Regions from separate parts of the Enterobacter sp. C4G1 genome, predicted to be linked through region 3. Evidence: predicted binding sites of a transcription regulator. Region 3 holds the regulator's gene; each other region holds the start of a gene.
The links. The regulator PurR, encoded in region 3, represses purine synthesis genes. The targets are predictions, from matches to a motif close to CANGCAAACGTTTGCNTG.

Region 1: the regulator PurR is predicted to act here: its motif matches at 3,875-3,892, upstream of pyrD (quinone-dependent dihydroorotate dehydrogenase).
Region 2: the regulator PurR is predicted to act here: its motif matches at 4,250-4,267, upstream of pyrC (dihydroorotase).

What each region holds. Positions count from the first base shown of each region.
Region 1 is NZ_JBQVVV010000001.1:2,730,530-2,738,236, reverse strand. Features, by position in the region: gene rlmKL (bifunctional 23S rRNA (guanine(2069)-N(7))-methyltransferase RlmK/23S rRNA (guanine(2445)-N(2))-methyltransferase RlmL) at 1-856, opposite strand, end outside; gene ACT9TW_RS13105 (YcbX family protein) at 955-2,064, shown strand; gene zapC (cell division protein ZapC) at 2,061-2,603, opposite strand; gene pyrD (quinone-dependent dihydroorotate dehydrogenase) at 2,770-3,780, opposite strand; gene ssuE (NADPH-dependent FMN reductase) at 4,029-4,604, shown strand; gene ACT9TW_RS13085 (aliphatic sulfonate ABC transporter substrate-binding protein) at 4,597-5,559, shown strand; gene ssuD (FMNH2-dependent alkanesulfonate monooxygenase) at 5,556-6,701, shown strand; gene ssuC (aliphatic sulfonate ABC transporter permease SsuC) at 6,711-7,502, shown strand; gene ssuB (aliphatic sulfonates ABC transporter ATP-binding protein) at 7,499-7,707, shown strand, end outside.
Region 2 is NZ_JBQVVV010000002.1:36,408-44,114, forward strand. Features, by position in the region: gene ACT9TW_RS13945 (YceI family protein) at 1-111, opposite strand, end outside; gene ACT9TW_RS13950 (cytochrome b) at 113-679, opposite strand; gene ACT9TW_RS13955 (DUF2770 family protein) at 872-985, opposite strand; gene solA (N-methyl-L-tryptophan oxidase) at 1,047-2,165, opposite strand; gene bssS (biofilm formation regulator BssS) at 2,281-2,535, opposite strand; gene dinI (DNA damage-inducible protein I) at 2,817-3,062, opposite strand; gene pyrC (dihydroorotase) at 3,138-4,184, opposite strand; gene ACT9TW_RS13980 (lipoprotein) at 4,313-4,873, opposite strand; gene mdtH (multidrug efflux MFS transporter MdtH) at 4,999-6,207, opposite strand; gene rimJ (ribosomal protein S5-alanine N-acetyltransferase) at 6,444-7,028, shown strand; gene ACT9TW_RS13995 (YceH family protein) at 7,038-7,688, shown strand; gene ACT9TW_RS14000 (Gfo/Idh/MocA family protein) at 7,691-7,707, shown strand, end outside.
Region 3 is NZ_JBQVVV010000002.1:258,703-266,409, forward strand. Features, by position in the region: gene punC (purine nucleoside transporter PunC) at 1-240, opposite strand, end outside; gene punR (DNA-binding transcriptional activator PunR) at 355-1,266, shown strand; gene purR (HTH-type transcriptional repressor PurR) at 1,283-2,308, opposite strand; gene cydH (cytochrome bd-I oxidase subunit CydH) at 2,606-2,695, shown strand; gene ACT9TW_RS15105 (MFS transporter) at 2,860-4,026, shown strand; gene sodB (superoxide dismutase [Fe]) at 4,063-4,644, opposite strand; gene ACT9TW_RS15115 (C40 family peptidase) at 4,767-5,525, opposite strand; gene grxD (monothiol glutaredoxin 4) at 5,864-6,211, shown strand; gene rnt (ribonuclease T) at 6,285-6,944, opposite strand; gene gloA (lactoylglutathione lyase) at 7,041-7,448, opposite strand; gene nemA (N-ethylmaleimide reductase) at 7,548-7,707, opposite strand, start outside.

The DNA of each region.
Region 1 (7,707 bases), on a different contig from region 3:
AGGTCACCAGATCACCGATACCCGCGCGACGGGCGTTGCTGCGCGCACGCTCAATTACGCGAGAGTCGCTGTCCGAGCCGTAGAAATGGGAAGTGTAGTCAGCCAGGCCTTTACGCGCACGCGTCTGGGCTTCGGCCTTCACCTCTTTCCAGATTTCTTCATCGTGCTGCGCCCAACCTTTGAATCCCCAATAGCCGCGGTGCAGCCCCGGCGCGCGGTCAGTTGCCAGCATCGCGGCTTCAATCAGCAGCGTACCGGAACCACACATCGGGTCGAGCAGCGGTGTGCCTGGCTGCCAGCCGGAACGCATCACAATAGCAGCGGCCAGAGTTTCTTTGATCGGTGCCATACCGGTGCGGTCGCGATAGCCGCGCAGGTGCAGACCCGCCCCGCTCAGATCAAGGGAAATGCTGGCGGTATCGCCATTGAGCCACACGTTGATACGCAGGTCGGGATTTTCACGATCGACGTTCGGGCGTTCCTTATTTTTACGCGTAAAGCAGTCCACTATGGCGTCTTTTACGCGCAGCGCGCCGTACTGGCTGTTGCGGATCTCATCGTTCACACCATTGAAGTGCACCGCAAAGGTCGCATCAGGGGTGAAGATCTCTGTCCAGTCGATCATCTGTACACCGGTATAGAGATCAAGGTCGCTATAGACCTTGCACTCTTTCATCGGCAGCATGATGCGCGACGCCAGACGGCTCCACATCAGGCTCTGGTAAATAAGCCGCGTGTCGCCCTCAAAATGGACACCACCCTGAACGACCTGGCACTCCTGTGCGCCGAGGGATTCCAGTTCAGTTTTTAACAGCTCTTCCAGCCCACGGGCCGTACTGGCAAACAGAGAATTCATATCGTCACTTTTACTCATAGAAAATTGTCGCGCATTATAGCTAATATGGCGTGTATGTCCTAAAGTTGAAGGCTTATTTTCATTTCAGGGAGTGTGCAGTGGCGACTTTATCCAGGCTTTTTATTCATCCGGTAAAATCGATGCGCGGCATCGGCGTTTCTCACGCGCTGGCCGACATGAGCGGATTTGCCTTCGATCGTATTTTTATGGTCACCGAGCCTGACGGTACATTTATTACTGCACGCCAGTTCCCGCAAATGGTTCGTTTTACCCCTTCACCTCTGCATGACGGTTTACACCTGACCGCACCAGACGGCTCAAGCGTCGTCATCCGGTTCAGTGATTTTGCGCCTGTTGATGCCCCAACGGAAGTGTGGGGGAATCATTTTACCGCGCGTATCGCCCCGGATGAAATAAACCGCTGGCTCAGTGGTTTCTTCGCACGTGATGTGCAGCTGCGTTGGGTAGGGCCTGAGCTGACGCGCAGGGTCAAGCGCCATGACGCCGTCCCGCTTTCCTTCGCTGATGGTTTCCCGTTTTTGCTTACCAACGAAGCATCGCTTCGGGATTTGCAGAGCCGCTGTAAAGCCAGTGTCCAGATGGAGCAGTTCCGCCCGAATCTGGTTGTTACTGGTACAGAGGCCTGGGAGGAAGACACCTGGAAAGTGATCCGCATCGGGAGCGTGATTTTTGATGTAGTGAAACCCTGTAGCCGCTGCATCTTTACCACCGTTAGCCCGGAAAAAGGACAAAAACACCCTTCCGGCGAGCCGCTGAAAACCCTTCAGTCGTTCCGCACCGCGCAGGATAATGGCGATGTTGATTTCGGGCAGAACTTAATCCCTCGCTCCAGCGGCGTGATCCGCGTGGGCGATGAGATAGAAATTCTCGCGCGCGGGCCGGCCAAAGTGTATGGCTCAGGCCAGGAAGAAGAGTTTGTTGATGTCGAAATGGAACCCACTTCAGTGGTGGATATTCAGTGGCAAGGGCAAGTCATCCGGGGCAACAACCAGCAGGTTTTACTTGAACAGCTGGAACAAGCGGGAATACGCGTTCCCTACTCGTGCCGCGCCGGGATTTGCGGGTGCTGTCGCATCAGGCTGGTAGAAGGTGAAGTGAGTGCGCTGAAAAAATCGGCCATCGGGGATGACGGCACCATTTTGTGTTGCAGCTGTATTCCGAAAACGTCGATACAGCTGGAAGCTTAAACGGCCTGCTCGAGGCTGAAGGTATCAACACGCAGTTGGGGTTTCAGCCTGTCGTTCATCACTTTGATTGCGTCACCTAGTTGCATCATCCGCCCGGCGATTGTCACGCCGGGTTGCGCCAGTAAACAGAGCGCGGCATTTTCGCCAGGCTCTACCACCAGCAAACTCACCTCTTCGGCGGTATCGCTAAGATTGACGCTGGCGGCGTCCCCGGTGACTGGCTCCCAGCTCATGCCATGCGCCTGAAAATGCCAGCTTTTTGGCATCTGCGGTTTCAGAAAACGGATTGCGACCAGCGCGTTTAATACCAGCTCAGCGCGCTGCTCTTTAGAGAGTTCCAGGTCGCGGCATTTCTCTTCAAACGAGAAATAGAGTGCGGCATCGTCAACGCAAAAACCTGACGGCGCGAAAGCATCAGGGGTCAGCATTCGGCGGGCAAAACGAGAGCGAAACAACATACCATTGGCTAAATCGAGCATCATGCGGTCATGCTCATCGCAAAAATACCAGCGCCAGTTATCGTCAGGTTTAATTCGCATTTTTCTCTCCCGTCCCCAAACGCCCTGTTCTAAAAATGTCCTGATTGTGGCTTCGTTTATAACATCAATAATAAAAGACCATAATGTTTAAATAAGCAACAATGACGGAATATAAAACAACCAGGGCTGGAAATAAAGCCCTGGTTGTCTGATAAGGGAGAAAAGATTAGATGTGAGTAACGATTTCTTTAATCAACTGTGGGCCTTTAAAAATAAAGCCGGAATAAATTTGCACGATAGTCGCACCTGCCGCTATCTTCTCGCGCGCTGCGATGACAGAGTCGATACCACCCACACCAATAATTGGCAGACGTCCGTTTAATTCGGCTGACAAGGCACGAATAATTTCGGTGCTTTTTAATTGTACCGGACGGCCACTTAAGCCACCGGCCTCGTCACAGTTTTTCATTCCCTGAACCAGAGAACGATCGAGCGTAGTATTGGTTGCAATCACACCATCAATATTATGGCGAACTAAACTGTCAGCAACCTGGATCAATTCTTCGGGAGAAAGATCCGGGGCGATCTTAACCGCGACTGGCACATATTTATGGTGGATCGCCTGCAACTCATTTTGCTTATTTTTAATGGCACTAAGCAGGTCGTCAAGCGCTTCGCCATATTGTAAAGAACGCAGCCCCGGGGTATTTGGTGAAGAAATGTTCACCGCGATATAACCGGCGTAGGCATAGACTTTTTCCATACAAATCAGATAGTCATCTTTACCTTGCTCAACTGGCGTATCTTTATTTTTGCCAATATTGATGCCTAATACACCGTCAAAATGCGATTTTTTGACGTTCTCGACCAGATGATCAACACCAAGGTTATTAAAGCCCATACGGTTGATCAGCCCCTCGGCAGCGACCAGGCGGAACAGGCGCGGTTTATCGTTACCCGGCTGTGGGCGCGGCGTCACCGTCCCGATTTCAATGGAGCCAAACCCCATCGCACCGAGGGCATCAATACACTCGCCATTTTTGTCCAGCCCGGCCGCCAGGCCCAGTGGGTTCTTGAAGGTCAGTCCCATGCACTGCACAGGTTTTTCCGGCACGTTCTGACGCACCAGTGCTTCCAGTGGCGTACCGGTAATACGGCGTAATTGCTGGAATGTAAATTCATGAGCGCGCTCAGGATCGAGCTGGAAAAGGGCTTTACGAACGAAGGGGTAGTACATGAACTCTCCTGGATTCCCGGTGTGCAAACCGGGAGGGGATTATGTGCGATCCTGCCCGGAAAGGGAATTGACCTGCGGCAAAAAAAACGCGCAAAACGCAATCGTTTCCCTCGCAGCACACTTCTTATGCAGTTTATGGCATTTAAATTGCGGATAAATCATTTAGTGGAATAACCCCTCGGTGTCACACTCCTGAAAATTGTTATGAATGTTAGATAAAAGCAAACAATTAGTTACAAGGAGCAAACATGCGTGTCATTACCCTGGCAGGAAGTCCACGTTTCCCTTCGCGCTCCAGTGCGCTACTGGAATATGCCCGCGAAAAGTTGAATAGCCTGGATATCGAAGTGTGCCACTGGAATCTGCACAACTTCGCCCCGGAAGACCTGCTTTATGCCCGCTTTGACAGCCCGGCGCTCAAAACTCTGATCGAACAGCTCAAAGGCGCAGACGGTTTAATTGTGGCAACGCCAATATATAAAGCCTCTTTTTCTGGCGCCCTGAAAACGTTACTCGACCTGCTGCCAGAACGCGCGCTGGACGGCAAAGTGGTGCTACCACTGGCGACAGGCGGTACGGTTGCACATTTGCTGGCGGTTGATTACGCCCTGAAACCGGTACTGAGTGCGTTAAAAGCACAGGAGATCCTGCACGGCGTCTTTGCTGATGATTCTCAGGTTATCGACTATCAGCACAAACCGCACTTCACGCCGAATCTGCAAACCCGCCTGGACAGCGCGCTGGAAACCTTCTGGCAGGCCCTGCACCGCCGCGATGTACAGGTACCTGCATTTAGCCTGCCGCAAGGAGTTGCTCATGTTTAAACACTTAACCCGCATAGGACTGGCTGGGTTGCTGACCCTCTCTGCACTGGCTCACTCGGCGGAAACTGCGCCGGAGAGTCTGCGCATTGGTTATCAGAAAGGCAGCGTCAGTATGGTGCTGGCGAAAAGTCATCAGTTGCTGGAAAAACGCTTCCCGAACACAACCTTCTCCTGGGTGGAATTCCCGGCCGGGCCACAGATGCTGGAAGCCCTTAACGTGGGCAGTATCGATCTGGGCAGTACCGGCGATATTCCGCCTATTTTCGCGCAGGCTGCCGGTGCGGACCTGGTGTATGTCGGTGTAGAGCCGCCCAAGCCGAAAGCGGAAGTGATTCTGGTACCAGAAAATAGCGCCATTAAGAACGTTGCTGAACTTAAAGGTCACAAAGTGGCGTTCCAGAAAGGTTCCAGCTCGCATAACCTGCTGCTACGCGCATTGCAGGAGGCCGGGCTTAAATTCACCGACATTCAACCGGTTTATCTGACTCCTGCCGATGCCCGCGCGGCGTTCCAGCAGGGCAACGTTGATGCATGGGCAATCTGGGATCCGTATTATTCTGCGGCGTTACTTCAGGGTGGCGTGCGGGTGCTTAAAGACGGCAGCACGCTGAAACAGACCGGATCGTTCTATCTTGCCGCGCGTCCATATGCGGAAAAGAACGGTGCTTTTGTTCAGGGTGTTCTCGACACCTTTACCCAGGCGGATGCACTGACGCAAAGCCAGCGCCAGGAAAGTATCACGTTGCTGGCCAAAACCATGGGATTGCCTGAACCGGTTATTGCCAGCTACCTGGATCACCGTCCACCCACCACCATTAAGCCTGTCGACGCACACGTGGCAGCGCTTCAGCAACAAACCGCCGATCTCTTTTATCAAAACCACCTTGCTCCAAAACAGGTGAATATACGCGATCGCATCTGGCAACCCACTGCTACACAAGGAACGAAATCATGAGTCTGAATCTTTTCTGGTTTTTACCCACCCATGGTGATGGACACTATCTTGGTACAGAAGAGGGTTCCCGCCCGGTCGATCACGGCTATTTGCAGCAGATAGCCCAGGCAGCAGATCGTATCGGTTTTACCGGTGTGCTGATCCCTACCGGGCGTTCCTGTGAAGATGCCTGGCTGGTGGCCGCGTCGATGATCCCAGTGACTCAGCGTTTGAAATTCCTGGTCGCGCTGCGCCCGAGCGTGGTCTCCCCTACCGTGGCAGCACGTCAGGCCGCCACGCTGGACAGACTTTCCAATGGGCGCGCCCTGTTTAACCTGGTGACCGGAAGCGATCCGCAGGAGCTGGCGGGTGATGGCGTTTTTCTGGATCACACTGAACGTTATGAAGCCTCGGCGGAATTTACCCACGTATGGCGACGCCTGCTGGAAGGGGATACCGTCACCTATGACGGCAAACATGTTCACGTTCGGGATGCGAAACTCTATTTCCCGCCGGTGCAGCAGCCGCGCCCACCGCTCTATTTTGGCGGTTCTTCCGATGTCGCGCAGGATCTGGCCGCCGAACAGGTCGATCTCTATCTGACCTGGGGCGAGCCACCAGAGCTGGTTAAAGAAAAAATAGCTCAGGTGCGCGCCAAAGCGGCGGCGCATGGTCGCAAAGTGCGTTTTGGTATTCGCCTGCACGTAATTGTGCGCGAAACGAATGCAGAAGCCTGGCGGGCAGCCGACCGGCTGATCTCGCATCTGGATGAGGACACCATCGCCAGAGCGCAGGCTGCCTTCGCCAAAACGGATTCCGTGGGCCAGCACCGGATGGCATCTTTGCATAACGGCAAGCGCGAAAATCTGGAGATTAGCCCCAATCTGTGGGCGGGAGTGGGCCTGGTTCGCGGCGGCGCAGGTACCGCGCTGGTAGGCGATGGCCCGACCGTCGCGGCACGCATCAATGAGTATGCTGAACTGGGTATCGACAGCTTTATTCTCTCCGGTTATCCGCATCTGGAAGAGGCATACAAAGTGGGCGAGTTGTTATTCCCGCATCTGGATGTCGCCATCCCGGAAATTCCGCAGCCTCGCCCGCTCCAGCTTCAGGGCGAAGCGGTCGCCAATGAGTTTATTCCGCGAAAAGCTGCGCAAAGCTAAGGAGCGCCGATGTCTGTTACTGCACAAAAATGGCTGCTGCGTGCCGCTCCCTGGTTTTTGCCCGTCGGCATTGTGGCGCTCTGGCAACTGGCCTCTACAACCGGCTGGTTATCGAGCCGCATTTTGCCCTCCCCGGAGGGCGTCGTAGAAGCGTTCTGGTCACTCAGCGTGAGTGGCGAACTGTGGCAACACCTGGCTATCAGCTCCTGGCGTGCGGTGATTGGCTTTTCGATTGGCGGGAGCATCGGCCTGACGCTCGGGCTGATCAGCGGGTTGTCTCGCTGGGGCGAGCGTTTGCTGGATACCTCAATCCAGATGCTGCGTAACGTGCCGCATCTGGCCTTGATCCCACTGGTTATTTTGTGGTTTGGCATTGATGAAAGCGCCAAGATTTTTCTTGTCGCGCTGGGGACGCTGTTCCCGATTTACATTAATACCTGGCACGGTATCCGCAATATCGATCGTGGGCTGGTGGAGATGGCACGCAGCTATGGTTTATCCGGTTTTGCCCTGTTTATCCATGTGATCCTTCCAGGTGCCCTGCCCTCCATTATGGTGGGCGTGCGCTTTGCGCTCGGGCTGATGTGGCTGACGCTAATTGTGGCGGAAACCATCTCGGCCAACTCTGGTATCGGTTATCTGGCGATGAACGCCCGTGAATTTCTGCAAACAGACGTGGTGGTGGTTGCCATCATTCTTTATGCCCTGCTCGGCAAGCTTGCCGACGTCAGCGCCCAGTGGCTTGAACGTAGCTGGTTGCGCTGGAATCCGGCCTATAACACTCAGGAGGCAAACGCATGAATACTGCCCGACTGAACCAGGGAACACCGCTGTTGCTCAGCGGTGTGACGAAACGCTACGGCGAAAACACAATTCTTAACGCACTGGATCTGCATATCCCCGCCGGGCAATTTGTGGCGGTTGTGGGGCGCAGCGGCGGAGGGAAAAGTACGCTGCTGCGGCTGTTAGCCGGGCTGGAAGCGCCCAACGGCGGCAAGCTGTTGGC
Region 2 (7,707 bases), 220 kb from region 3:
ATTGACGAAAGCATGTTGGCCTTCTTTATCAATTTTATAATCAGCGGCCACCGCAGAACCGGTGGTAAATAACAGCGAACCTAACGCGATACCCAACAGGTGTTTTTTCATTTTATGCTCCAGAGTCAACTGACGAACGGCCGAGCATTCGCTTCAGCGTATCGTCTTTATCAATAAAGTGGTGTTTGAGCGCAGCAAGCCCATGAAGGACTGAAAAGATAACGATGCTCCAGGCAAGCCACAGATGAACAATGCCCGCGATATCGGCCTGTGAACCGGCATCCGTCAATGTGGCGGGAACATCAAAAATGCCAAAGACGCTGACCGGCTTGCCATCTGCGGTGGAGATAAGATACCCACTAACCAAAATGGCGATGAGCAGGGCATAGAGGGCAATATGTGCCCCTTTTGCGCTAAGACGCGTGAATTTACCGTGGCTTTGCGGAGCCGGCGGCGGTGGAGAAATATGTCGCCACACCACGCGGAAAACGAGCCCCATCATCAGCAGAATGCCAATGCTTTTATGCAACTCAGGTGCCTGATGATACCAGCCATCATAATAGCTGAGCGTCACCATCCAGAGTCCAAGACCGAACATGGCATAAATAGCCAGAGCAAATACCCAGTGTAAGCACATGGATATAATACCGTAGCGCGAAGACGAATTTCGCAGTTGCATAAATATTACCATTCGTAATAAACAGAACGGTAAAAATGGACTGAGTAAAAAGATATTGCAACTTAAAAAATAGAATGACGATATTTATTTAATTTATTTCAGTGATTTTGAAAGTGATGAGGTGGTGTAATTCAGTAAGTTCGTGCAATTAAATTAATATAAAGTTATGTCAGTTATTGTCAGTGTTTGTTTTTAGTAAAATACAATATAAATAAAATCGATGATTGCCAGCAGCGACCACAATAAAATATAAAACATTAAATGCTCGCGAATATTATTGATAAGGTAGCTAACGATTTTGCGCATAATACCCCGAGAGATGTAGTGATAAAACATAGGCTCCGTACCTTCGGAGCCTGTTGGCGTATTATCCGTTAAAACGGGAGAGGGAGAAGGGCTTCAGATCAAACTGTGGCGCGATCCCCTGTGCAAATTGTGCAGCGATTTCGCCCAGCACAGAGGCAAATTTAAACCCGTGGCCGCTAAGCCCGGTGATGAGCAGCGTGTTGTCATGGCCAGGCAGGGTGTCGATGATGAAATCTTCATCCGGCGTGTTGTCATAGGTGCAGGCTGCACCGTAGAGCAGGCCGCCAATACCTGGCAGGATATTTCGCAGGAACGTAAAGGCTTCAGAACCGTCGGTCGGGTAAGAGCCAAAAGGTTTACGCTCTTCTGGTGAAGAGATAACTTGCCCGCCGTTGTGTTTACCAATCTTGAGCGCGTCTTTTTCTGACGGGAAGCCGTAGAACTGATCGCCATTGGGCAATTCGCCAGTGAAGGCCGGGAACTTATTCTGGCTGCTGTAACGACCATCCGCCTGAAACCAGGAGAAGACTTTACGCACTGGCTGTACGGGCAGGTCAGGCAGCAGTTTTGTAACCCAGGTGCCAGCGCTGATAAGCAAACGAGAGGCAGAGTAGTCGCCTTCCTGGGTGCTGACGGTGACGCCATCTTCGTGATGGGTAATGGCAGTTACCGGGCAGTTGAATAGTTGAGCGCATCCTGCTTTTTCAGCAAGAGAAATCCAGGTTTTGATAGCCGTCTCGCAATGCAACACGCCGGAATTGGCTTCAAACAGCCCAAAGTAATCATCAGGAACACGGATCTCCGGCCAGCGTTTCATGATGGCTTCGGCGTCAAGACGCTCAACATCAAGATTAAACTCACGCGCGCTGTGTTCGACGGTGGCCAGAAAAGCGGAATGGGCAGGTCCGAGGTTAATAATGCCTGTTCGGTCAAAGACGCGCTCTTCGGTGAGCGTGGCCAGTTCATCCCAAAGCGTCTGGGCACGCAGCACGAGGGGCACATAGCGTTCACCTTCGCCATAGGCATGACGAATCAGACGGGTATCACCGTGATGGCTGCCTTCAGAATGCGGAGGAAGATGGGCGTCTATCATCAGAACGTTAAGACCGGCCTGCGTTGCATAATAACCTGCTGCAGAACCCACGGAGCCGCTGCCTATAATGATTAAGTCGTATTTCATAGGTATCTCATAAACCAACACTTTGTAGCAGAGTAATTAACATCGGAGGGTTATACAAGGGAGAAATAAATAAGGCACCCCGAGGGTGCCTGTTGAGTGAAATGTGGGCATAAGGTTAATGCCGTTTATACTCATTTTCCTGGTAGTCGCCAGATTCTATTTTTGCAATACCTGCTTCCAAAATAGAAATAAACTGACGTGCGACGGCAGTGGTAAGCCACAGCGTCTGCCCAATTTCCGCTTCTTCACGGTTTGGCTGATTCGGGGTCTGGTAGTGCAAACGCAGCATCAAAGCATCGTAGCTATCTACGGTACTGATATCCCAGCCAACGAGAGGATGGGTCTGGATGACTTCACTATTCTTTTCCATGATAACCCCCTTAATACGTGCTAGAAGACAACGACTTTGAGGTTCAATGCATGTTTTTCTGAAGCAATTTCAGTATATCAATAAATAAGGGTTATGACGGGAAAAATAAATAGCTGGCAACACATTTTTCTGTGTTTTAGGATTGTTCGAACAATAAAACACCATCTTGTTCACGTTTTTTAAAGAAGACACCCAATTATTTTGAACTATCCCGAATACCAGATAGCAGATAAAAAAAAGCCGGGGCGACCCGGCAAAAAAACACAATGAGGGAGCAAGATTTAATCGGTGATGAACCAGTCGTCGGCACTTTCCCACGTTTCTTGCAGGATTTCGCTGATGCGATCTTTATCTTCTTTCGCAGCGCCAATGACGGACAGATTGTTCGCGGTAGCATAACGTACCGTTACGGCACCGTCGTTTTCCGGGAAACTGTTGTGAATACGGCGGGATAATTCACCGGCAAGCGCATCAAGCGCGCCAGCAGGCAGAACGGTTGTTTTGGCGATGGTAACTTCAATACGCATAAATGCCCCCTGTGTAATATACTGTTTATTTATACAGGTATATTGTGGATTTGACAACAAGGGGCATTGATATTTTTAGCGTTTAACTGTCCAGTGCACGGTTTCACCCGCCAGGAATGGGATCAGCGTGTCGTCTGTCAGTGGAATGGCGTCTTCAACCTGGTACGCGGTGCGCTCCAGTTCGATAAAGGTTTCATTGACCGGCAGGCCATAGAAACGAGGGCCGTTCAGGGAGCAGAAGGCCTCAAAATGCGCCAGCGCGTTCATCTCTTCAAACACGGTTGCGTAGCTGGCAAGTGCCGTTGGCGCGTTAAAGCAGCCCGCACAGCCGCAGCTCGCTTCTTTACGATGACGCGCGTGTGGCGCGGAATCGGTGCCCAGGAATGCGCGGTCGAAGCCACTTGCCACCAGCTCGCGCAGTGCCTGCTGGTGAATATTACGCTTGAGGATCGGCAGGCAGTAGAGATGCGGACGAACACCGCCTACCAGCATGTGGTTACGGTTAAACATCAGATGCTGTGGGGTGATGGTAGCAGCGATAAGCTCATTGCCGTCGCGAACATATTCGGCGGCATCTTTGGTGGTGATGTGCTCAAACACCACTTTCAGTGCAGGCAGACGCTGACGCAGCGGCTCCATCACCGTTTCAATAAAACGGGCCTCACGGTCGAAGATATCAATATCAGCATGGGTAACTTCGCCGTGGATCAGCAGCGGCATCCCCAGTTTCTGCATTCTTTCCAGTACCGGCATAATGGCGTCGATACTGGTTACACCGTGGCTGGAGTTGGTGGTCGCATTGGCCGGGTAGAGCTTAGCGGCGGTGAACACCCCTTCGTTAAACCCACGCTCCACTTCGTTCGGGTCGAGTGAGTCCGTCAGATAGCAGGTCATCAGCGGGGTAAAATCATGACCCGCAGGGACGGCATCAAGAATACGCTGGCGATACGCGATAGCGGCATCGACGGTGGTGACTGGCGGAACCAGGTTAGGCATAACAATCGCGCGGCCATAAATTTCGCTGGTATAAGGCACGACGGTTTTCAGCATATCGCCATCACGCAGATGGATATGCCAGTCGTCAGGGCGGCGGATTTTAAGAACCTGGGGTTGTGCAGTCATGGATGAGCTCCGGCTTGTCAGGAATCAGTCATTGGGATGGCCGTTTTTGCCGGACACAAATCATAAGCGGAAACGTTTTCGTTTGCACACATTTCCGTAAAAAAAAGGGCGCCTGAGCGCCCCTGGGGTTAATCGGTGAATGGAATGATGATTTCTCCCGGTTTCACTTCTATCCCTTTTGCATATTTTTTGGCAAGTGATTCGCCTTTGCTCTTATCTTCACTCAGAACATAGGCTGGCTGCTGGTTGAAATAGCTGCTCAGCGACTGGTTGAGGTAGGGGATCAGGGTCTGGATCACCGGTTTCATCTTATCGGGTGAAACCACTGCATCCACCACTTCCATCTCTTGCAGATAGATGGCCCCTTTCTCTTTATTGAAGACCGGCAGTGCTTTGAGCTTGAGTTTGATATTCGCTTTCTGGCTACCGAAGAGGGAATTCATGTCCAGGTCTGCATCACCGGTAAGGGTGACTTTGTTCGGCTCTTCACGCCCTATCTGGCTGGTGAGCTTGCTCAGCACGATATGCGCGTCGGCAAGGCCCGGCACGCCAATGTCTTTTGAAAAGTTGTTATGCTTTTCCAGCGCCTGATTAATCTCCTGCTCACTGACGGTATATTGCGTAAGCTGGTTACAACCCACCAGCAGGCCGCTAACGACGAATGCTGCGGCAAAGACGATCTTCTTCATGGCGTTCCTCAAAAAAATATCGGCGCTTCTGTCCTGATGCGTCAGTATGTCAGTGAGATCTGGCAGAAACCAGCAGAAAAAACTGATAAAGAAGGGCGGGAGAGCGCTCCCGTCGAACAGAGAGGTTATGCGCCTGGCTCGAGCATCCCGCGCGCACTGCGTTTCTGGCTGAACTGCCACCACAATGCAAGAAGTGTAATAAAGCCCACCACGCCCAGCATCATCCACGGAAGTTCTGGTTGATTCAGCGCTTTGCCCGCATCAAACAGCCAGCCACCGCCGGCATAGCCCAGCGCACCGCCAAAGGCCAGCCCAAGACGGCTGAACCCCATATAGCTGCCACGGGCGCGGGCGTCTGCCAGAGAGGCACTCAGCGTTTCACGCGCCGGTTCGGCGATAATCGAACCGATGTAGAACGTGCATATCAGCATAAAGAGCTGCTGCAAGGTATTCACTAGCCCAATCGGCATCATGCTCAGGGTCATCAGCAGCAGCCCGGCCATCAGCCGATGCTCAAGACGAAACCGGCGTTCGCTCCAGCGAGCAATCGGATAAAGCAGCGTCAATGAGAGGCTGGCTTCAATGGCATACATCCATTTGACGGCCGCGGGCGAGCCGGCAATATCGTTGACCATGATGGGCAGCATTAGCATGACCTGAACCGCGAGCATGTAATAGCCCGTCAGGGTCAGGACATAAGTGACAAAACGTTTATCACTTAGCACGCGGCCCAGACCTTCACGCACCGGGGCTTTTACCGTCGATAATTTCCACGCAGGCAGCAGCCAGGCGTTAAAGGCTGCACACAGAATAAAGAGCACTGCGCCGGTGGCACACACCAGACGAAAATCATATTGCAGCAACCAGCTTCCCAACAGCGCACCAATCACCGCACCGGCGCTATCCTGCATCATCAGAATAGAGAAGAAGCGACCACGCTGGCGCGGGCGGATCAGCTTGACCACCAGTGCCGTTCGTGGGGGATCGAAAAGGGTGCCGCCTATACCGGAAAGGAAGCAGGAGAACCACAGCAGCCAGGGTTCATGCGCAATTCCCATGGTGGCGAAACCTGCCGCGCGTAACAACATCCCGGTGACAATCATTGGTTTGGCACCAAAACGGTCAGCGATTGCACCACCAAATACGCCCAGCCCCTGCTGGACAAACTGGCGTAAACCCAGCGCGATGCCGACCATTAATGCCGCCCAGCCCATTTGATCGACAAAGCGAATCGAAATAAGCGGAAAAACGACAAAAAAGCCGAGCACGACCAGCATGTTATCGACTAACAGGAAATATTTACCCAGGTTCCTGGCCTGTGATACGCGGGACATTTCCCCTCCAGGGAAAAGAAGATGGTGAGTACGCTAATATTCTGCGGGGTCGTCAGGCTTTTTCCCACCCCGCCAGCGACAATATTTTTTTATCAAAAGGGTGCTTTGATAGAGACTTCTCATCGAAAAATGTGAAAAGAGGTCAAAATGGTATGTCACTGTTTTCACAGACGGCAAAGGCGCAGGTATAGTAAAGCTAATGGGTAGAGCAGAAGCGACGGGAAGGAGTGGTATCGATGTTTGGCTATCGCAGTAATGTGCCAAAAGTGCGCCTGACAACGGACAGGCTTGTCGTCCGTCTGGTGCATGAGCGTGATGCCTGGCGTCTGGCGGATTATTACGCCGAGAATCGCCAGTTTTTAAAACCCTGGGAACCCGTTCGGGATGAGAGCCATTGTTACCCGTCAGGCTGGCAGGCGAGGCTCAGTATGATTACGGAGTTTCACAAGCAAGGTAGTGCGTTCTATTTTGCGCTGCTGGACCCGGAAGAAAAAGAGATCGTTGGCATAGCTAACTTTTCCAACGTAGTGCGTGGGTCATTTCACGCCTGTTATCTTGGGTATTCCATCGGACAGAAGTGGCAAGGTCAGGGGTTGATGTTTGAAGCGCTGACCACGGCAATTCGCTATATGCAACGCACTCAACACATTCATCGCATCATGGCGAACTATATGCCGCATAACCAACGCAGCGGAAATTTGCTGGCGCGTTTAGGTTTTGAGAAAGAAGGTTACGCCAAAGATTATCTGCTTATCGATGGTGAATGGCGTGACCATGTGCTGACGGCGTTAACCACCCCAGACTGGACAGCAGGTCGTTAAGGAGAAAAGATGAAATATCAGTTAACCGCCACCGAAGCGCGGGTCATTGGCTGCCTGCTTGAAAAGCAGGTGACCACCCCAGAGCAATATCCGTTATCTGTGAATGCGGTGACCATGGCCTGTAATCAAAAGACCAACCGCGAGCCGGTGATGAATCTCGGTGAACACGACGTGCAGGATGTACTGGACGCGCTGGTCAAACGGCATTATCTGCGCACGGTGAGCGGGTTTGGCAACCGGGTGACCAAGTACGAACAACGTTTTTGTAATTCCGAGTTTGGCGATCTCAAATTAAGTAGCGCAGAAGTGGCGGTCATCACCACGCTGCTGTTGCGTGGCGCGCAAACCCCTGGCGAACTGCGTTCACGTGCTTCCCGAATGCATGAATTCAGCGATATGCAGGAAGTCGAGCAAACGCTGGAAGGGCTGGCGACACGCGAAGATGGCCCTTACGTGCAACGCCTTGCGCGGGAGCCGGGCAAGCGCGAAAGCCGCTTTATGCACCTGTTCAGCGGTGATGTGGAACCGCTGGACAGTTATACCGAAACCGATGCACAAGAGGGCAATGACAGCCTGACGGCGCGAGTCGAAGCGCTTGAAGAAGAAGTCGCCGGGCTTAAACAGCGTCTGGATGCCTTGCTTGCTCATTTGGGAGATTAACGGTGACAAAATTACGCGT
Region 3 (7,707 bases):
AATTGCCAGACCCAGTAACAGCACTGGTTTACGACCAAAACGGTCGGAGAGCGGCCCCCACAGCAGCTGTGCAAAGGCAAAACCGGCGAGGAACAAACTCAGGCTGGCGCTAATGGCCGCGGCAGGCGTTTGCAAATCTTCCTGCATTGCAGCGAATGCGGGTAAGTACATATCGGTAGCTAAAAAGCCCAGCACGCTTAAGCCGCCGAGCCAGACTAAAAAACCTTTCCTGGGTTGCATTGTTTTATTCTCCTTAAGGAGGCAGGGTACGTTGGCGCAGAGTGTAGGGAGTGCAAAGCGGCTTGTGAAACGCTAATATTTGGCGGGTGCATTCAAATTTTTTGCAGGCAGAAAATGTGGTCAGATTATTCTCTTGAAGTTGTGGATGCTGTCGCCCGTAACGGCAGCTTCAGCGGAGCCGCGCAGGAACTACACCGCGTCCCCTCGGCCATTAGCTACACGGTGCGTCAGCTTGAGGAGTGGCTGGCCGTTCCGCTGTTTGAACGCCGCCATCGCGACGTGGAGTTAACGCCTGCCGGGGCGTGGTTTTTGAAAGAAGGGCGTTCTGTTATCAAAAAAATGCAGATCACTCGTGAACAGTGTCAGCAGATTGCTAATGGCTGGCGAGGTCATCTTTCTATTGCGGTGGATAACATCGTAAAACCCGAACGTACCCGGCAGATGATTGTCGATTTTTATCGCCACTTCTCCGATGTCGAGCTGCGGGTATCGCAGGAAGTCTTTAACGGTGTCTGGGATGCGCTGGCAGATGGCAGGGCTGAGATGGCGATCGGCGCAACACAGGCCATACCCGTTGGGGGACGTTACGCATTTCGCGATATGGGAATGTTAAGCTGGAAATGCGTGGTGGCAAGCGATCACCCGCTGGCGGCAATGGCAGGGCCGTTAAGCGATGATACCCTGCGTAACTGGCCATCGCTGGTACTGGAAGATACGTCACGCTCGTTACCCAAGCGTGTGACCTGGCTTCTGGATAACCAGCGACGGGTGATTGCGCCCGACTGGGAATCCTCCGCGACCTGCCTTTCTGCCGGGTTGTGTGTGGCAATGGTGCCGGTCCATTTTGCCAGACCACGAATCGATGCCGGGGAGTGGGTTGCCCTTGAGCTTGAAAACCCATTCCCGGACGCGGCCTGTTGTCTGACCTGGCAGCAAAGTGACGTATCGCCCGCGATGGCCTGGCTGCTGGATTACCTGGGGGACAGTGAAACGCTGAACAGGGAGTGGTTACGGGAGCCAGATTAACTGGCTCCGTGCACGATTAACGGCGGTAGTCGCGGAAAGGACCGTCCGCCACGGAGCGACGTTCGATAAGACGCGGGTGGACTTCAATTGACTGCGACTCTTCACGTTTGTTAACGATCCTGTCCATCAGCATGTTGAAGGCTGTTTCACCCAGAGAATCTTTCGGTTGATGAATAGTGGTCAGCGCCGGGGTGAAGAAACGCGCGTTGCGCACGTTGTCATACCCGATCACAGAAATATCCTGCGGTACGCGCAGACCCAGCTCATCGGCAGCACAAAGCGCACCCATCGCCATAATATCGCCACCGCAGAAGACAGCAGTCGGACGATGCGGCTGGGAGACAATTTGCTGCATTGCGCGGTAACCGGATTCAGGCTCAAAGTCACCCTGAACAATCCAGTTTTCTGGAACGGTGATCAGTGCTTCTTCCATGGCTTTCATAAATCCGGCCAGACGGCCTGCACCGGTGTTGCGCTCCAGTGGACCTGGAATCACGCCAATCTCGCGGTGACCCCGTTCTACCAGATAACGACCGGCCATGTAACCGCCTTCAAAGGCGTTATCGATTACTGAGTCAGTAAAATCGGCATGCGCTTCACCCCAGTCCATCACCACCATTGGGATGTGACGGTACTCTTCCAGCATGGAGAGCACAGAATCCGGGTATTCGGAACACATGACCAGCAGGCCATCCACGCGTTTTTGCGCCATCATAGACAGATAAGCGCGCTGTTTCTCATGGTTGTTCCACGCGTTACCCAGGATCAGGGTATAGCCTTTCTGGAAGCAGTTTTTCTCGACCGCCTCGATTATCTCTGCGAAATATGCAGCTTCGCTGCTGGTGGCCAGCAAACCAATGGATTTGGTGTGATTAACTTTAAGGCTACGTGCGACCGCGCTTGGCGAATAGTGCAGTTCTTTGATCGCCGCCCAGACGGCATTACGCGTCTCTTCCGCTACAAAACGGGTTTTGTTAATTACATGTGATACGGTTGTAGTGGAAACGTTTGCGCGTTTTGCCACGTCTTTAATTGTTGCCATTAAATGTCACTCCAGACCATATCCTAAGCTCCTGAAAAACTTGAAGGTAAACGTTTGCCTTCTCTCACCCTTATCACGCAATCTGGAATTGCGACACGCCGGGAAAACGACACAGGACGTCAGGAGGGGGTCAATGGCCGGTACGCTAATAAATTTAGCGTGGAATTTTGTCCTATCTTGATGAAAAGGGGAAGAGCAAAAGTGGATATCAGTTTAAATCCAGGAAGATTTTTGACGTAAACTGTGTAAAAATGAGCAAGCTCACTTTTCGTAAGGTGATTAAAAGGAGAAAAATTGATGAGTACCGATCTTAAGTTTTCGCTGACGACCACCGTTATCGTGCTGGGTTTGATAGTTGCTGCATCGTTTACGGCTATTCTGCACTGATTCAGACGGGGGGAGAGCGTTCTCCCTCCGGATTTCCTTTTATTGTTACTTCTCCGGCAATAATCTTTTGCCAAATTGTTAACTTCTCATTTTTTGTGATTGGTGTCATGCTTTTGACTTCTTTGTTCTGTGTCGTGGTACGACACGGCATCCGGAGTTGACTCATGAAAATCAATTTTCCTCTGCTGGCCCTGGCGATTGGCGCTTTTGGGATTGGCACCACCGAATTTTCCCCGATGGGGTTATTGCCTGTTATCGCCCGGGGTGTAGACGTCTCTATCCCGGCGGCCGGTATGCTGATTAGCGCCTACGCGATTGGCGTGATGGTAGGGGCACCGTTAATGACGTTGCTGCTTTCACACCGTGCGCGCCGTAATGCGCTGATTTTCCTGATGGCTATTTTTACCCTTGGGAATGTACTTTCCGCGCTTTCACCGGATTACACCACGCTGATGTTGTCACGTATCCTGACTAGCCTTAACCACGGTGCCTTCTTCGGACTGGGATCGGTTGTTGCAGCAAGCGTTGTACCTAAACATAAGCAGGCCAGCGCCGTGGCAACCATGTTTATGGGTCTGACCATTGCCAACATCGGCGGTGTACCTGCGGCCACGTGGCTGGGTGAAGCGATCGGCTGGCGTATGTCGTTCCTGGCAACCGCTGCACTGGGCGTGATTGCTATGGTCGCACTGTTCTTCTCGTTGCCAAAAGGCAGCGCAGGCGAACGCCCTGATGTACGCAAAGAGCTGTCCGTGCTGGTTCGTCCTCAGGTATTGTCTGCACTGCTGACCACCGTGCTGGGGGCTGGGGCGATGTTCACGCTCTATACCTATATTTCGCCCGTGCTGCACGACATTACTCATGCCACGCCGGTCTTTATTACCGCGATGCTGGTGCTGATTGGCGTAGGGTTCTCTATCGGTAACTACCTGGGCGGTAAGCTGGCAGACCGTTCCGTGAGTGGCACGCTGAAAGGCTTCTTAACGCTGCTGATTGCCATCATGGTGGCCATTCCGTGGCTGGCGCGTAACGAATTTGGTGCAGCCATTGCGATGGTGGTATGGGGTGCGGCGACCTTTGCCGTGGTTCCGCCGTTGCAGATGCGGGTAATGCGTGTGGCGCATGAAGCGCCAGGACTCTCTTCATCCGTGAATATTGGTGCGTTTAACCTGGGTAATGCACTGGGCGCTGCGGCCGGTGGTGCGGTGATTTCGGGTGGCCTGGGGTACAGCTTTGTGCCGGTAATGGGGGCGATTATTGCGGCTCTGGGGTTACTGCTGGTACTGATGTCGGGTCGTAAACAGCCAGAAACGGCCTGCGCGGCTGAATAATCATAACGCAGAAGAGCGAACCCTTCTGCGTGTCTCTTACGCTGCGAGGTTCTTCGCAACAAATTCCCAGTTAACCAGCGCCCAGAAATGCTCCAGGTAGTTCGGGCGTGCGTTACGGTAATCGATGTAGTAAGCATGTTCCCACACATCGACGGTCATCAGCGGGGTTGCGCTGGTGGTCAGCGGTGTACCCGCGTTGGATGTTGATACGATAGCCAGTTTGCCATCGGCTTCTTTCACAAGCCAGGTCCAGCCAGAACCAAAGTTTTTAATTGCTGCGTCAGTGAATTTCGCTTTGAAATCAGCAAAGCTGCCGAACGCGGCATTGATGGTTGCGGCCAGTTCACCGGTGGGTTCTCCGCCTGCATTAGGTGCCAGGCAGTGCCAGTAAAACGTGTGGTTCCAGACCTGAGCGGCGTTGTTAAACACGCCAGCTTCTGAGCTACGCACGATCTCTTCCAGCGTTTTGCCTTCAAAGTCAGTGCCTTTGATCAGGTTGTTCAGGTTGGTGACATACGTCTGGTGATGTTTGCCGTAGTGATATTCCAGGGTTTCCACGGAAATGTGTGGAGCCAGGGCGTCTTTTGCATACGGTAGTGCAGGTAATTCGAACGACATTGCTTCTCTCCTTATTATTTTTTACGTTGCCAATAACCATAAAGACAACAGGGATAGAGTAGCAAATTGAAAGGGTATGCAAAAGAGGAACTTACCCCGCCGCAGACGCGGCAGGGCAGGGATTAACGGATGGTTTTCGGGGTCATCACACGGCGTGCGCCAACGTAGTGGCGTACCCAGTAATCTTCACTCAGAGAGGTAATTTGAATGTCCTGGCCGCTACGTGGTGACTGGATGAATTTCCCGTTGCCCACGTAAACACCCACGTGGTCGGCCATGCCGCGACCCTGAGTGCGGAAGAAAACCAGATCGCCGCTTTCCAGTTCACCACGATCGACCGGTGAAGCATCGCGCAGGTGATACATTTCGTTCGCAGTACGCGGAATACGGAATTTCACCAGATCTTTGTAGGCGTAGTACACCAGACCACTGCAATCGAAACCGGTACGGGGTGAGGTTCCGCCCCAGCGATAAGGCTTGCCAATTTGTCCCATCAGCTTGTTCATCGCGGTTTTTTGCGCTTTCTGGACGCGTACCTTATGGACTTCCGCTACTTTCGTGACTTTGACGCACTTCGCTTTGTGACCTTTGCGGGCAGTGCATTTTTCGGTAACGAGATTAGCGGCAGTTTGCTGGGCTTTGCGCGAAGTGGTGTGAGTGGTTTTAGCTTTGCTGGAGGCAGTACGTTTAGTCTGTGTGGTAGTTTTTTTCTTTTCGTTCTTACTGGTGGTTTTTTTCTTACGTTCTGTGACTTTAGCCAGGTGCGTTTTTTGTACAGCAGAATGCCGCGCCTGCTGGGAGGCGTTAGCCACTGGCGTGAAAGAGAGTGTTGTAAACAATAAAGCACAGAGCGTGATCGAGATTTTATTTATCCGCGCCACTGGCCAGTCCCCTGGTAAATGCAGGTCATCAATCATACCCGCGTGTGATTTTCAAAACCCGTCGATTCTAATCTATAAAAACCCGAGAAGTTAATAGCATTTTTCAATCTAAAATTGTGTTTCGTTAGCAAGTGCAAAAAAAAACATCAATCTGTAGCACTATTGCTTACTCCTTAAGCAAAACCTTATCTGCAGTAGGGTTAAGCTACATTTGGAATGCAACTTATGCCGGTAACGTTTAAAATATATAGACGTGAAAAAAATGTTATTTTCCGATGCCGCTCTGAACCGCTACAATGTCAGACGAATGCCGTAACAGAAGTTAAAGGAAGCAAGACATGAGCACCACTATTGAAAAAATCCAGCACCAGATTGCTGAAAACCCAATTCTCCTGTACATGAAAGGTTCTCCGAAACTGCCAAGCTGCGGTTTCTCCGCACAAGCAGTTCAGGCGCTGTCTGCCTGTGGCGAGCGCTTTGCTTACGTTGATATCCTGCAAAACCCGGACATTCGCGCTGAGCTGCCAAAATACGCTAACTGGCCGACCTTCCCGCAGCTGTGGGTTGATGGCGAGCTGGTTGGCGGTTGTGACATCCTGATCGAAATGTATCAGCGTGGCGAACTGCAACAGCTGATCAAAGAAACTGCTGCTAAGTACAAAACTGAAGAACCAGACGCAGAGTAAGTTATCTGCGAAAATAAAAAAGCGACCTGTCGAGGTCGCTTTTTTTTGTCGGGTGGCGCTGCGCTTACCCGACCTACGATTGAATATCTGCCTCATCGCCCATCGGTAGCGGCCAACCGCCAAGACGTTTCCAGCGGTTCACAATTTCACAGAACAACTCAGCCGTGCGTTCGGTGTCATATAACGCGGAATGCGCCTGAGTCCCGTCAAACGCAATCCCTGCTGTAATGCAGGCTTTGGATAATACCGTTTGTCCCAGCGCCAGACCGCTCAGCGCAGCGGTGTCGAAGGTAACAAACGGGTGGAAAGGGTTGCGCTTGAGCGAAGCGCGTTCGGCTGCCGCCATCATAAAGCTGTGATCGAAGGTGGCGTTATGCGCCACCATGATCGCGCGGCTGCAATCATTGTCCTTCATGCCTTTGCGCACCATTTTGAAAATGGCGTGCAGTGCATCGTATTCGCTTACGGCGCCACGCAGCGGGTTATGCGGGTCAATGCCGTTAAAGGCCAGTGCTTCTGGCTGTAAGTTGGCGCCCTCAAACGGGTCAACATGGAAATGCAGCGTGGTGTCCGGTGAAATCCAGCCCTGTTCATCCATCTTCAGCGTGATGGCGGCAATTTCAAGCAGCGCATCGGTTTTAGCGTTAAATCCGGCTGTTTCTACATCAATGACAACGGGATAAAAACCACGAAAACGGTCGCACAGACCGGTAAATTGAGCGTTATCGGACATCAGGGTCTCTTACATGGGGAAAAAAGCAGTGCGCATTATGGCAAATTTTAAGAGGGGATGCAGTAAAACTACGGGCGCATATTGCGCCCTGCGGGATCAGTTGCCCAGACCGCGACCAGCGTCTTTGGCTTCAATCAGCTCGATTTTGTAACCATCTGGATCTTCAACAAAAGCGATAACCGTGGTGCCACCTTTGACCGGGCCCGCTTCACGGGTCACGTTACCGCCGTTGTTGCGGATGCGTTCACAGGCTTCAGCGGCATTTTCCACTTCCAGCGCGATATGGCCATATGCCGTGCCCAGCTCGTAGTTGTCTACGCCCCAGTTGTAGGTCAGCTCGATAACCGCTTCATCCGATTCCGGGCCGTAGCCTACGAACGCCAGTGAATATTTGTATTCCGGGTTTTCGCTGGTGCGCAGCAGCGTCATGCCCAGGACGTTAGTGTAGAAATCGACAGAACGTTGCAGGTCGCCAACGCGCAGCATGGTGTGAAGTAGGCGCATAATTTCCTCATTAACCAATGGATTGGATTATGTTTTTGAACAGAAACGATGTTTTAGTATAGCGGCGAAATGTCGCCGCTATCAATGCACAAGGAGGAATTACAGGGAAGGGTAGTCGGTGTAACCTTCAGCGCCGCCGCCGTAGAAGCTTTCCGGGCGCTGCGGGTTCAGTGCGGTTTTACGTTCCAGACGGGCAACCAGATCCGGGTTGGCGATGTAATCGCGACCAAATGCCACCGCATCGATCAGCCCTTTGCTG